Regions from separate parts of the Nocardioides sp. CCNWLW216 genome, predicted to be linked through region 2. Evidence: riboswitches for the same ligand, from Rfam matches in the RefSeq annotation. Region 2 holds a riboswitch; each other region holds the start of a gene.
The links. Region 2 has a riboswitch for cobalamin ahead of V7S47_RS04605 (hypothetical protein). Riboswitches for the same ligand answer to the same signal wherever they lie in the genome.
Positions count from the first base shown of each region.

Region 1: it holds a riboswitch for cobalamin, as region 2 does, so the genes downstream of both, cobN (cobaltochelatase subunit CobN) here and V7S47_RS04605 (hypothetical protein) in region 2, are expected to answer to the same signal.
Region 3: it holds a riboswitch for cobalamin, as region 2 does, so the genes downstream of both, V7S47_RS20060 (VWA domain-containing protein) here and V7S47_RS04605 (hypothetical protein) in region 2, are expected to answer to the same signal.

Region 1 is NZ_JBBBBJ010000010.1:44,747-49,041, forward strand. It holds gene V7S47_RS19940 (metallophosphoesterase family protein) at 1-1,692, shown strand, start outside; cobalamin riboswitch at 1,664-1,807, shown strand; gene cobN (cobaltochelatase subunit CobN) at 1,839-4,295, shown strand, end outside.
Region 2 is NZ_JBBBBJ010000002.1:43,718-48,012, forward strand. It holds gene V7S47_RS04600 (hypothetical protein) at 1-535, opposite strand, end outside; gene V7S47_RS04605 (hypothetical protein) at 538-2,034, opposite strand; cobalamin riboswitch at 2,101-2,253, opposite strand; gene gatB (Asp-tRNA(Asn)/Glu-tRNA(Gln) amidotransferase subunit GatB) at 2,316-3,809, opposite strand; gene gatA (Asp-tRNA(Asn)/Glu-tRNA(Gln) amidotransferase subunit GatA) at 3,806-4,295, opposite strand, start outside.
Region 3 is NZ_JBBBBJ010000010.1:71,032-75,326, reverse strand. It holds gene V7S47_RS20070 (cobalt-precorrin-4/precorrin-4 C(11)-methyltransferase) at 11-769, opposite strand; gene cbiE (precorrin-6y C5,15-methyltransferase (decarboxylating) subunit CbiE) at 766-2,346, opposite strand; cobalamin riboswitch at 2,363-2,511, shown strand; gene V7S47_RS20060 (VWA domain-containing protein) at 2,534-4,295, shown strand, end outside.

The DNA of each region.
Region 1 (4,295 bases), on a different contig from region 2:
GCGTGGCTCGCCTACGGCCTGGCGGCGGCGCTCGTCGCCCTGCCCGTGTCGGTGGTCTGGGCGCTCCAGCACGCCTCCTTCGAGGACAGCCTGGGCGCCTTCCCGGTCGAGGTCTCGCTCGCCCACGACGGCCGCTCGACCGTCGACACCGGCGTCCTCGGGAAGATCTACTGGGAGCGCACCGGCGCCGGCGGCTTCGGGGCCGACATCCGCTCGACCGGTCCGCCGGAGGCCGGCGGCACGCTGTCGTCGTACGTCTCGCCAGCGTTCCTGCGCGTCAACGCCGCGTTCGTCGACGACCCCGCCGCCGTCGCCGAGGTGTACGGCGCGGAGCTGCGCGACCAGGTCGTCGACGGGCTGCTCCGCCTGGAGCTGGCAATCGGCGTCGTGGTGGGCGGCCTGCTGACCGCGGCGTTCCGCGGGGGAGCGCCGCCGTACCCGCGTCGGCGCGGCTCCTGGCGCTGGCGCGCCGGGCTCACGGCGGGCGTCCTGGCGACCGGGCTCGGGATCTCGACCGTGGTGGCGCTGCAGGCCTTCCACGCCTGGTCCGCGCGCGACGACGAGGCGGAGACCTACCCGATGCCGGGGGTCGACGGCGTCTCGTTCAGCAGTCCGCAGACTGTCGAAGTCGCCCAGCAGGTGCAGCCGTTCATCGAGAAGAACCAGACCCGGATCGAGGAGAACGCGCGGGCCTACACCGACGCCGTCGCCGCGTCCTTCGACACCGAGCTCCCGCTCCACGCGGCCGACCTGACACCGCGCGACGGGGAGAAGGTCGTGGTCGCCGAGGCCGACCCCCAGGGCAGCCTGGTCGGCACCCGGGCGCGGAAGGCGATGTACCCGAGGCTCGCCGAGGCACTCGGCGAGGACGCGCTCACGGTCCGCACCATCTCCGGCGACATCAGCTCCAACGGCACCGTGGCCGAGAAGGGCTTCGTCAAGGGCGAGGCCGGCGCCAGCCCGGACATCCCGACGGTGGCGGTCAAGGGCGACCACGACTCCGACACCACCGTCGAGCAGCTGCGCGACAACGACGTGCAGGTGCCGGACCTGGAGACCGTCGACGTCGACGGGCTGACCATCGCGGGCGCCGCCGACCCGGCGTTCAAGGCGCTCTTCGGCGGCCTGGTGACCAACGAGTCCGGCCTGGAGGAGCGCGACCTCGGCGTCGAGCTGCGCGAGCTCGTCGACGGCCTCGACGACAGCCCGGCCGTGATCGCGCTGCTGCACCAGCCGCGGGCCGTCTCGGGCTACCTCGGCATCACCGGCACCAGCGAGCTGGCGGACACGATCGGCCAAGAGACCGTCCCGTGGGACGACGGCATCGACGACGTACCGCCCGGGCTCGTCGACTTCGGCCACCTCCACGACGTCGCCGGACCCTGGGTCGTCTGGAACACCGGCGAGGAGGGCGACGCCGACCACGAGGTCACCTGGACCGTGGTCAGCCAGCTCGGCACGTCCGGCGGCGTGCTGGAGGCGCCGACGTTCAACCGGTTCTCGACGCCGTTCTCGGTGCCGCTGAAGACGGTCAGCCTGCAGCTGCAGTACGTCGACGGCGAGTCCGGCCTGCAGACCGGCTACGCCCCGATCGACGTCAGCGTCGACGGCACGGTCACGATCGGCGACCGGGTCGAGGTCGGGCTGCCCGGTGGGCAGCCGCTGACCCGGGGCGACCTCGGGCTCGACTAGGCTCCGGCTACACGTCTCGTGGCGCAGGAACCCGGTGAGACCCCGGGGCGGTTCCGCCACTGTGAGGCCCGGGCACGGGTCGAAGCCAGACACTGGCCACGGGACTCCGCCATCTACGCCGGGGCGAGAACCCCGAGGAGGCCACCGTGCGCATCGCGCTGCTGTCGACGTCCGACACCGACCTGCTCTCCGCCCGCGCCAGCGGTGCCGACTACGTCTGGGCCAACCCGGCGCGACCCGGGCACCAGTCGATGGCCGAGGTGATCGAGGGCTGCGACCTGGTCGTCGGCCGGATCCTCGGCTCCCCGCAGGACCTCTGCAGCGGCTTCCGGCGGATCGCCCAGACGGGCATGCCGATGGTGGTCCTCGGCGGCGAGCAGCAGCCGAGCGCCGAGCTGATGGAGCTGTCCAGCGTCCCGATCGGCACCGCGGCCGAGGCGCACCGCTACCTCGCCGAGGGCGGCCCGGCCAACCTGGCCCAGCTGCACGCGTTCCTCTCCGACACCGTGCTGCTCACCGGCGAGGGGTTCGAGCCGCCGGCGGCGCTGCCGGAGTGGGGGTACGGCGAGAGGGGTCTCGATACGCCCCCTCGTTCCTCGGGGGCTACTCGACCGACGAACGTCGTTGGTCCAGTGCCGACGAACGTCGTTGGTCCAGTGCCGACGAACGTCGTTGGTCCAGTGCCGACGAACGTCGTTGGTCCAGTACCGACGAACGTCGTTGGTCCAGGACCGACGAACGTCGTTGGTCGAGTAGCGAGCGCCAGCGAGCGTATCGAGACCCCGCGAGTCGGGATCCTCTACTACCGGGCGCACGAGGCGAGCGGGAACACCGCCTTCGTGCAGGCGCTGGCCGACGCGGTCGACGCGACCGGGCAGGCCGTGGGCGTCCCGATCTTCGCCGGCTCGCTGCGCTCCGCGCCCGACGAGCTGTACGACGCGTTCCGCACCCTGGACGCGCTGGTGGTGACCGTGCTGGCCGCCGGCGGCTCGAAGCCCGCCACGGCGAGCGCGGGCGGCGACGACGAGGCCTGGGACGTGGAGCGGATCGCCGCCCTCGACATCCCGGTCCTGCAGGGCCTGTGCCTGACCAGCAGCCGCGCCGAGTGGGAGGCCTCCGACGACGGCGTCACGCCGCTCGACTCGGCCACCCAGGTGGCGATCCCCGAGTTCGACGGCCGGATCATCACCGCGCCGTTCTCGTTCAAGGAGGTCGACGAGGACGGGCTGCCGCGCTACGTCGCCGACGCCGAGCGCTGCGCGCGGGTGGCCGGGATCGCGGTCAACCACGCCCGCCTCCGCCACGTCCCGCCGGCCGAGCGCAAGGTCGCGCTGATGCTGAGCGCCTACCCGACGAAGCACTCGCGGGTCGGCAACGCCGTCGGCCTGGACACCCCGGTGTCGACGATCCGGCTGCTGCGCCGGATGCGCGACGCGGGCTACGACCTGGGTCCGGTCGGGGCCGTCCCCGGGCTGGAGCTGGAGGACGACACCGAGGCCGGCGACACCCTGATCCACGCGCTGATCGACGCGGGCGGCCAGGACGAGGAGTGGCTGACCAGCGCCCAGCTCACCGACGCCCACGTGCGGATCACCAAGGCCGACTACGACGCGTGGACCGCCGACCTGCCCGCCGCCCTGAAGGGCGACATGGTCGAGGCCTGGGGCGAGTCCCCGGGCACGCTGTTCGTCAACGACGCCGGCGAGATCGTGCTCGCGACCATCCAGGCCGGCAACGTCGTGCTGCTGATCCAGCCGCCGCGCGGCTTCGGCGAGAACCCGGTCGCGATCTACCACGACCCCGACCTGGCGCCGAGTCACCACTACCTGGCGGCGTACCGCTGGGTGGAGCACGCCTTCGGGGCCCACGCGGTGGTCCACCTGGGCAAGCACGGCTCGATGGAGTGGCTGCCCGGCAAGAACGCCGCGCTCTCGGCGGAGTGCGCCACCGACCAGGCCATCGGCAACCTGCCGCTGATCTATCCGTTCCTGGTCAACGACCCGGGCGAGGGCGCGCAGGCCAAGCGCCGCGCCCACGCGACCATCGTCGACCACCTGATCCCGCCGATGGCCCGGGCCGAGTCGTACGGCGACATCGCGCGGCTCGAGCAGCTCCTCGACGAGCACGCCAACATCGCCGCCATGGACCCGGCCAAGCTGCCGGCGGTCCGCGGCGAGATCTGGCAGCTGATGCACGCCGCCGAGATGCACCGCGACCTCGGGCTCGACGAGCGCCCCGAGGACGCCGAGTTCGACGACTTCCTGCTGCATGTCGACGGCTGGCTCTGCGAGATCAAGGACGCCCAGATCCGCGACGGCCTGCACGTGCTCGGCCAGGCGCCGGACGGCGAGGCCCGGGTCAACCTGGTGCTGGCCATCCTGCGCGCGTCCCAGGTGTGGGGCGGCGAGTCCGCCGCCGTACCCGGGCTGCGGGCGGCGCTCGGCCTCAAGGAGAACGCCGAGGCGGTCGGCGCGGTCGACGAGGTCGAGCGCCAGGCCCGTGCGCTGGTGCAGGGCATGGAGGACGCCGCCTGGTCCGTCGACGCCGCGGCCGGGCTCCACGACGACCCGGAGGTGCAGCGGGTGCTGGCCTTCGCGGCGTCC
Region 2 (4,295 bases):
GCTTCTTCGTGGGCTTCTTGCTCGGCTTCGCCGACGGCTGCTTGGTCGGCTGGGCGGACGGGGTGGCCTTGGCATGCACCGGCGGTGTGGCTCCCGGCGCCCTCGCCCCGTCGACGTCGTCCCAGGCGAACGCCACGCTGCCCCCCGCCGGGATCCGGAGCGACTTCACGCCCCGGGTGGCGTAGGTCCAGCTGCCGGACGTCCCGTCCGACCACCACAGCGACCAGAAGCGGTCACCGGGCGGCATGCCCTGGCAGGGATCGTCGGCCGGCGCGCCCTTGACCCGGCAGACGGCGCCGGCGAACTCCTGCGTGTAGGTCAGCTCGTAGTCGGCCGCCGGGAACAGGTCCTTGGCCAGGCCGCTGGTCCCGACGCAGGACTGCCCGACCCCGCCTCCGAGGGAGCCGTAGTCGACGACCACGGTCACCCCCGTGCCGGTGGTGCAGGCCGCGGCCTGCGCGGTCGGGGCCGGTACGACGACCGCCGCCGCGGCCACGAGGGCCGCGGCGACGAGTCGCACAAGGTGGTGTCGCACGGTCAGCGGACGACCCGGAAGGCACCCTTGCCGGTGCGGTTGGTGAACTCGCCTCGGACGGTGACCTTGCGCTTGCCGACCTTGCCGGTCGCCTTGACCACGGTGCGGAAGACGCCATTCGCGTTCGCGGTGCCGCGCACGACGCGCTTGCCCGTGACCCGGAGCGTCACCGACTCGCGCGGGGCCAGGCCGGTGACCCGCGCCCGGACCTTCTTGCCCTTCGCGACCCGCTTCGCGACGATCACCCGGAACTTGGTGGCGCCGAGCGCCTTCACCGTGGCCGTCGCCGGGCGGCCGGCGGTGCTGAGCGTGAGGACGTGGTTGCGCGTGCCGGCCGGGATCGCGACGGCCACGGCACCCGGTCCGGAGACCTGCTTGCCGGTGCCGACGCCGGAGACACAGCCGCGCTCGCCGGCGTTCAGGCCGGAGACCTTCAGCGAGATCGTGCGACCCGCCTGGACGTAGTCGGTCGGACCCGAGAGGGCCGGCTTGCTGGTGGGCAGGTAGGCGAGCCCGGCGAGAGCCTGCGCCGTCGCGAAGACGGTCTGCTCACGGTTGTCCTCGGTGACGCCCTCGGGGAAGGTGCTCGACGTCCAGCTCACCGCGCCGGCGGCAGGCGCAGCCGCGCCGCAGGCGGGCAGCGAGACGTACTGGTGGGCGGCGACCCAGGCGGCCGCCTTCGCCGCCGGCGCGTTCGCGCCCGCGAGACCGAGCGACCAGGCGGCCAGGCCGGTGTCGTTGGCGTTGTCCTCGGACTTCAGGCACTCGTAGTTCGGCGGGCCGGCGTACTCGGTGCAGTTCTCGAAGCCGCCGGTGGCCGACTGCTTGCCTCCGAGGAACGCGACCGCCTTGTCGATCGCGGCCTGGGTCGGCGCGTCCTTGACCTCGAGCGACGCCAGGGCCGCCAGCGAGTAGTAGGTGGCGAACTGGTCGCCCTCACCGACACACGGGGTGGAGTAGCCCCAGCCGCCGTCGGCGCACTGCCCGGAGCGGAGGTACTCGGCCGACTTCGCGGCCTCGTCGCTGCCGCCCTCGACCAGCGCGAGGGTCCCGAACCACTGCTGGGCGTACTGACCGCCCAGGGCACCGGTCGTGTCGTCGGTGTTGTCCTCGACCAGGCCCAGCAGGTTGAGGTCCGTGTCGCCGGCCGACGTCGGGTCGCCGACGAGCCCGTAGAACCACGCTGCCTTGGCGATGCTGTTGTTGCCGGTCGCGTAGCTGGCGACCCGAGCGTCGACGCCGGTCTTGACGGCGGCCAGCACCTGCGGGGCAGCGCCCGAGGCCTCCAGGCCGACGCCGAAGTCGAGCGTCTGGCCGAGGCTCGGCAGCGTGCCCGCGGTCGTCTGGGTCGCGAGCCAGGTCGCGGCGGCGGTGGCCGCCGGGGTCGGCGGCGTGGTGGGCGCGGCCAGGGCCGGCGCACCGGAGACGGCGACGACAGCGGCCGACGCCAGGACGGGCGCGGCCACCAGGGCGGCGGCGCGGCGTACGAGGTGGTTCATGGGTTCCTTCCCGCTGCTCAGCGAGAAGGCCGTCGAGGCCGACCCGCTGGTTTCCTCGACAGCGAAGGGTCAGGACGCGTCACGGCAGGTGCTCCGGCTCGCCGCGGAGTACGTCGTACTCCGCGCCACACGGTTGCGGGTCAGCGCCGGGCTCGCACCGGCTTCCCCTGCTGCGGGCGTTGGTGAATGTGTCCCGGCACCATAACCCCGCTCCCGGCGCAGGACGTCATGCGGACCGAGCCCCCGAGGGCTCCCTCCGCATGACGTCCGTCACGCGGGGCTCAGGCCAGCTTCTCCAGGATCAGCTCGCGCACGCGGGCGGCGTCGGCCTGGCCGCGCATCTCCTTCATCACGGCGCCGATGAGGGCGCCAGCGGCCGCGACCTTGCCGTCGCGGATCTTGTCGGCGACGTCGGGGTTGGCGGCGATCGCGGCATCGACCGCGGCACCGAGCGCGCCGTCGTCGGAGACGACCGCGAGCCCGCGGGCCGCGACGATCTCCTCCGGCGTGCCCTCACCGGCCAGCAGGCCGTCGAACACCTGGCGGGCCAGCTTGTCGTTGATCGTGCCGGCGTCGACCAGGGCCTGGACGGCGGCCACCTGGGCCGGGCTCACGCCGAGGTCGACGACGTCGACGCCCGCGTCGTTGGCCCGGCGGGTCAGCTCGGCGATCCACCACTTGCGGGCCGCCTGGGCGGACGCACCGGCGGCGATGGTCTCCTCGATCGGGCCGAGCAGGCCCGAGGCGACCACGTCGCGCATCTCCAGGTCGGTGTAGCCCCACTCGGCCTGCAGCCGGGCCCGGCGCTCGACCGGGTTCTCGGGCAGCGTGCCGCGCAGCTCCTCGACCCACTCCCGACTCGGCGCCACCGGCACCAGGTCGGGCTCCGGGAAGTAGCGGTAGTCGTCGGCGTCGGACTTGGGACGGCCGCTCGTGGTGACGCCGGTGTCCTCGTGCCAGTGCCGGGTCTCCTGGAAGATCGCCTCGCCGCTGTCGAGGATCGCGGCGTGCCGCTGCATCTCGTAGCGGACCGCGCGCTCCACCGAGCGGAAGGAGTTGACGTTCTTGGTCTCGGTGCGGGTGCCGAGCGTGCCGGAGCCCTTCGGGGCGAGCGACAGGTTGACGTCGGCGCGCAGGTTGCCCTGGTCCATCCGGGCCTCGGAGACGCCGAGCGCGACGATCAGGTCACGCAGCTGGCTCACGTAGGCCCGGGCCACCGCCGGCGCCTTGGCCCCGGCGCCGCGGATCGGCTTGGTGACGATCTCGATCAGGGGGATGCCGGCGCGGTTGTAGTCGACCAGCGAGTAGTCGGCGCCGTGGATGCGCCCGGTGGCGCCCCCGACGTGCAGCGACTTGCCGGTGTCCTCCTCCATGTGGGCGCGCTCGATCTCGACGCGGAAGGTCTCCCCGTCCACGTCGACGTCCATCCAGCCCTCGAAGCAGATCGGCTCGTCGTACTGGGAGGTCTGGAAGTTCTTCGGCATGTCCGGGTAGAAGTAGTTCTTCCGTGCGAACCGGCACCACTCCGCGATCTCGCAGTTGAGCGCCAGCCCGATCCGGATCGCCGACTCGACGGCCTTGCCGTTGACGACCGGCATCGCGCCGGGCAGGCCCAGGCAGGTCGGGCAGACCTGGGTGTTCGGCTCGCCGCCGAAGACCGCCGGGCAGCCGCAGAACATCTTGGTCGCGGTGTTCAGCTCGACGTGGACCTCGAGCCCGAGGGCCGGGTCGTACGACGCGAGCACGTCGTCGAAGGCGACGAGGGTGTCACTCATGCCGAATCTCCGTCCAGGGAAGGTGCCTTGTCCAGCAGCGGGGCGCCCCACTGCGCCTCGAGGGCGGCCTCGAGCGCCGCGCCGACGCGGTAGAGGCGGTCGTCGGCGAGCGCGGGGGCCAGGATCTGGAAGCCGGCCGGCAGGCCGTCCTCGTCGGCGAGCCCGCTGGGCAGCGAGATGCCGGGAACGCCCGCGAGGTTGGCGGGGATGGTCGCGAGGTCGTTGAGGTACATCGCGATCGGGTCGTCCAGCTTCTCCCCCAGCTCGAACGCCGTGGTCGGCGCGGTGGGCGAGACCAGCACGTCGACCTGCTCGAAGGCGGCCTCGAAGTCGCGCGTGATGAGCGTGCGCACCTTCTGGGCCGTGCCGTAGTAGGCGTCGTAGTAGCCGCTCGACAGGGCGTAGGTGCCCAGGATGATCCGGCGCTTCACCTCGTCGCCGAAGCCGGCGTCGCGCGAGGCCCGCATGACGTCCTCGGCGCTCGGG
Region 3 (4,295 bases), on a different contig from region 2:
CGTCCGGCGCCTACCGGGACTCCTTCGCCGAGCGGTCCCGGGCCGGGTCGTAGAGGTAGGACTCCCCGCCGGCGGCCGGGTCCAGCGCGCGACCGACCAGGACCACGGCGGCCTGGCGAAGCCCGGCCGCCTCGACCCGGTCGGCGACGTCGGCCAGGGTGCCGTGCAGGACCAGCTCACCGGGCTGGCTCGCCCGGTGCACGACGACGACCGGGCAGTCGGCGCCGTACTCCTCCACGAGCTCGGCGGCCAGCTCCCGGATCCGGGTGATGGCCAGGTGCAGGACCAGCGTGGCCCGGGTCGCGGCGAAGGCGGCCAGCGACTCGGTCGCGGGCATCTTCGTCGACCGGGCCTGGGTGCGGGTGAGCACGACGCTCTGGGCGACGAGCGGCACGGTCAGCTCGCGGCCGACTAGGGCCGCCGCGGCGGCGTACGCCGGGACGCCCGGGGTGACGTCCCACGGCACCTCGGCGGCGTCGAGGCGGCGGCCCTGCTCGGCGACCGCGGAGTAGACCGACGGGTCACCCGAGGTCAGCCGTACGACGTCCCGGCCGGCGCGGTGGGCGTCGAGGAGGTGGCCGACGATGGCGTCCAGGTCGAGGTCCTGGGTGTCGACGAGCAGCGCGTCCGCACGACAGTGCGACAGGACGGCGGCGTCGAGGTAGGTGCCCGGGTAGAGCACCACGTCGGCGGCGGCCAGCATGCTCGCCGCCCGGAGGGTCAGCAGGTCGGCCGCGCCGGGTCCGGCGCCGACGAAGTGCACGGTCATGGGTGCTTGCTCCAGCTCCACTGGGTGACGGTACGGGCGGGGGTCCACCCGGTGAACGAGCCGATGGGCGCGGCGTGCTCGACACCCACGCGGGTCAGCTCGCCGCCGAGGTCGGCGTACCTCTCGGCGAGGAGGACCTCGGTCTCGACCGTCACACCGTGGACCACGAGTCGGCCGCCGGGGCGGAGTCGCGCGACGCACGCGTCGAGGAGGCCGGGAGCGGTCGCGCCGCCGCCGACGAAGATCGCGTCGGGGGCCTCCGCCGGCAGCACGTCGGGCGCGCGCCCGGTGACGACCTCGAGGGCGGGTACGCCGAGGGCCGCGGCGTTCCGGGCGATCCGCGCGGCCCGCTCGGGGTCGGCCTCGACGGCCGCCGTGCGGCAGGACGGGTGCGCGCGCATCCACTCGATGCCGACCGATCCGGCACCGGCGCCGACGTCCCAGAGCAGCTGGCCGGGCTGCGGCTGCAGGCGGGCCAGCGCGACCGCGCGCTGGTCACGCTTGGTGAGCTGGCCGTCGTGCTCGAAGGCCTCGTCGGGCAGGCCGGTCGCCCAGGAGCCGACCACCGGACCGTCGAGATCGAGGGCCAGGACGTGCAGCCGCGGGCTGGTGCCGTTCCAGGACGCCGCCGTGCCGGTCGCGCGCGACTCGGTCGGGGCGCCCAGGTCGCCGAGGACGGTCATCGCGCTGGCGCCGTACCGGGCGTCGATGAGGAGGCGGGCCACCTCGGCCGGGGTCCGCTCGTCGGAGGAGAGCACCAGCACCCGGCGGCCCGGGGCGAGCTCGCGCAGGACCGCGTGCGGGTCGCGGCCGACGACGGTCACGACCGCGGTCGTCTCGGCCGGCCAGCCCATCCGGGCCCGGGCCAGGGCGACCGAGGACACCGCCGGGTGCAGCTCCACCGCGTCGGCGCCGAGCAGGTCGACGAGGGTGCTGCCGATGCCGGACACGAGTGGGTCGCCGGAGGCCAGCGCGACGACGCGGCGGCCGGCGTGCCGGGCCAGCTCGGCCGCGAGGCCCGGTCGGAGCGGGGACGGCCACGGTCGTCGTACCTGACCTGCGACGGGCGGGACGAGGTCGAGGTGGCGCGCGCCGCCCAGCAGGACGTCGGCGCCAGCGACCAGGTCGGGCGCGGACGACCGTCCCTGCGCGTCGACGCCGACCACGGTCACCCGGGCCGCGAGCGCGGGCAGCACGTGGTCGCGCAGCAGCGGCGCGAGGTCGGCGTCGGTGGCGTCCGGCTCGACCCAGCGCAGCTCCTCGATCTCGCCGTCCGCGACGGGCGTCCCGGTGAGCTCGGCGGTGAAGACGGTCGACTCGAGCACGGCTCCGGGCTCGTTGGCGGCCTCGGTGGTGAACTCGCCGAGGTAGCGGACCTCGACGTCGAGCCCGATCTCCTCGCGGACCTCGCGGACCGCCGCTTGGGCCGGGGTCTCCCCCGGCTCCAGCTTGCCGCCGGGCTGCATGAAGCGCGTCGTCCCCCGCTTGCGCACGGCCAGCACCCGCCCGGCATCGTCGCGCAGGCAGACGGCGGCGACCACGATCCGGGCGGCGGTCTGGGCGGGGTCGGCGGGCACGAGGGCTGACGCTATCGTGACCGCACAGCCACGAGGTGCCCTGCGTCCGCAGGGAGAATCTGGGAAGCCGGTGAGAGTCCGGCACAGGCCCGCTGCGGTGACCTGCGACGACGCGCGAGCGTCGATCCGGGAAGTCCGAAGACCGGCCTCGCGGCTCCTACCCATGGCGGACGAGCGGGAGCCTCACATGCCTCAGTACCCCTTCTGTGCCGTCGTCGGCTCCGACGACATGTCGCTGGCGCTCATCCTGACGACCATCTCGCCGGAGGTCGGCGGCGTGCTCGTCCGGGGCGAGAAGGGCACGGCGAAGTCGACGATCGTGCGCGCGCTGGCCGCGGTGCTGCCGCCGATCGACGTGGTCGCCGGCGATGCCTTCTCGACCGATCCGGCGCTCTCCCCCGACCCCGCCGTCGCGGTCGAGACCCGGCCGGTGCGGCTCGTCGAGCTGCCCGTCGGCGCCACCGAGGACCGCGTCCTCGGGTCGATCCAGCTGGAGAAGGCGCTGTCGTCGGGTGTGACCGAGTACGAGCCCGGGCTGCTCGCCCGCGCCCACCGCGGGATCCTCTACGTCGACGAGGTCAACCTGCTCCACGACCACCTGGTCGACCTGCTGCTCGACGCCGCCGCGATGGGCCGCTCCACCGTCGAGCGCGACGGCGTCTCCTTCTCCCACGCCGCCCGGTTCGTGCTGGTCGGCACCATGAACCCCGAGGAGGGCGAGCTGCGCCCGCAGCTGCTCGACCGGTTCGGGCTGACCGTCGAGGTCGCCGCGCCGCGCGACCCGGCCGTGCGGGTCGAAGTGGTCCGCCGCCGTCTCGCGTACGACGCGGACCCCGCCGCCTTCGTCGCGCGCTACGACGAGGAGCAGCGCGCGCTCACCGACCGGATCCGGGCCGCGCAGCAGCGGGTCTCCTCGGTCGAGCTGACCGAGGCGGCCCTGCTCGCAATCGCCGAGGTCTGCGCCGCCTTCGACGTGGACGGCATGCGCGCCGACATCGTCACTGCGCGCACCGCCGTCGCGCACGCGGCCTGGCACGGCCGCACCTCGGTGACCCGCGAGGACATCCGGGCCGCGGCCCGGCTGGCCCTGCCGCACCGGCGCCGCCGTACGCCCTTCGACGCGCCCGGCCTCGACGAGGACCGGCTCGACGAGGTGCTCGGCGAGGACGATCCCGAGCCGGATGGTCCGCCGGAGGGTGGTCCCGAGGGTGGCGGCACCGACGGGGGCGGCACCGACGGGGGCGGCACCGACGGGGGCGGCACCGACGGGGGCGGCACCGACGGACAGTCGGGAGACGGGGGTCTCGAGACGGGCGCTGGCGCGCCCTCCTCCACCACCGGGGACTCGACCACCGGAGCGGCCTCGCCGGGCGGGACGGTGGCGGCGGGGATGCCCTACCGGCCCCGGCTGCTGACCGTGCGCGGCACCGGCCGCGGCGAGGCCGGCAAGCGGAGTCGCGCCCTGACCGAGACCGGTCGCAGCGTCGGCAGCAGCCACGGCACCCGGGGCCCGGTGGACCTGGTCGCGACCCTGCTGGCGGCCGCGCCGCACCAGCACGCCCGCGGACGTACGACGGGCCGCGTGCTGCTGCGCGGCGCGGACCTGCGGGTGGCCACCCGCGAGGGGCGCGAGGCCAACCTGGTGCTCTTCTGCGTCGACGCCTCGGGCTCGATGGCCGCGCGCAGGCGGATGGAGCAGGTCAAGACCGCGATCCTGTCGCTGCTGCTCGACGCCTACCAGCGCCGCGACAAGGTCGGCCTGGTCACCTTCGGCGGCGACGGCGCGGACCTCGCGCTGCCGCCCACCGGCTCGGTCGACATCGCCGCCGCGCGGCTCGACCAGCTGCCCGCGGGCGGCCGCACGCCGCTGGCCGAGGGCCTGCTGGAGGCCGCCCGCGTGCTGGAGGTCGAGCGGGTCCGCGACCCGCGCCGCCGCCCGCTGCTGGTCG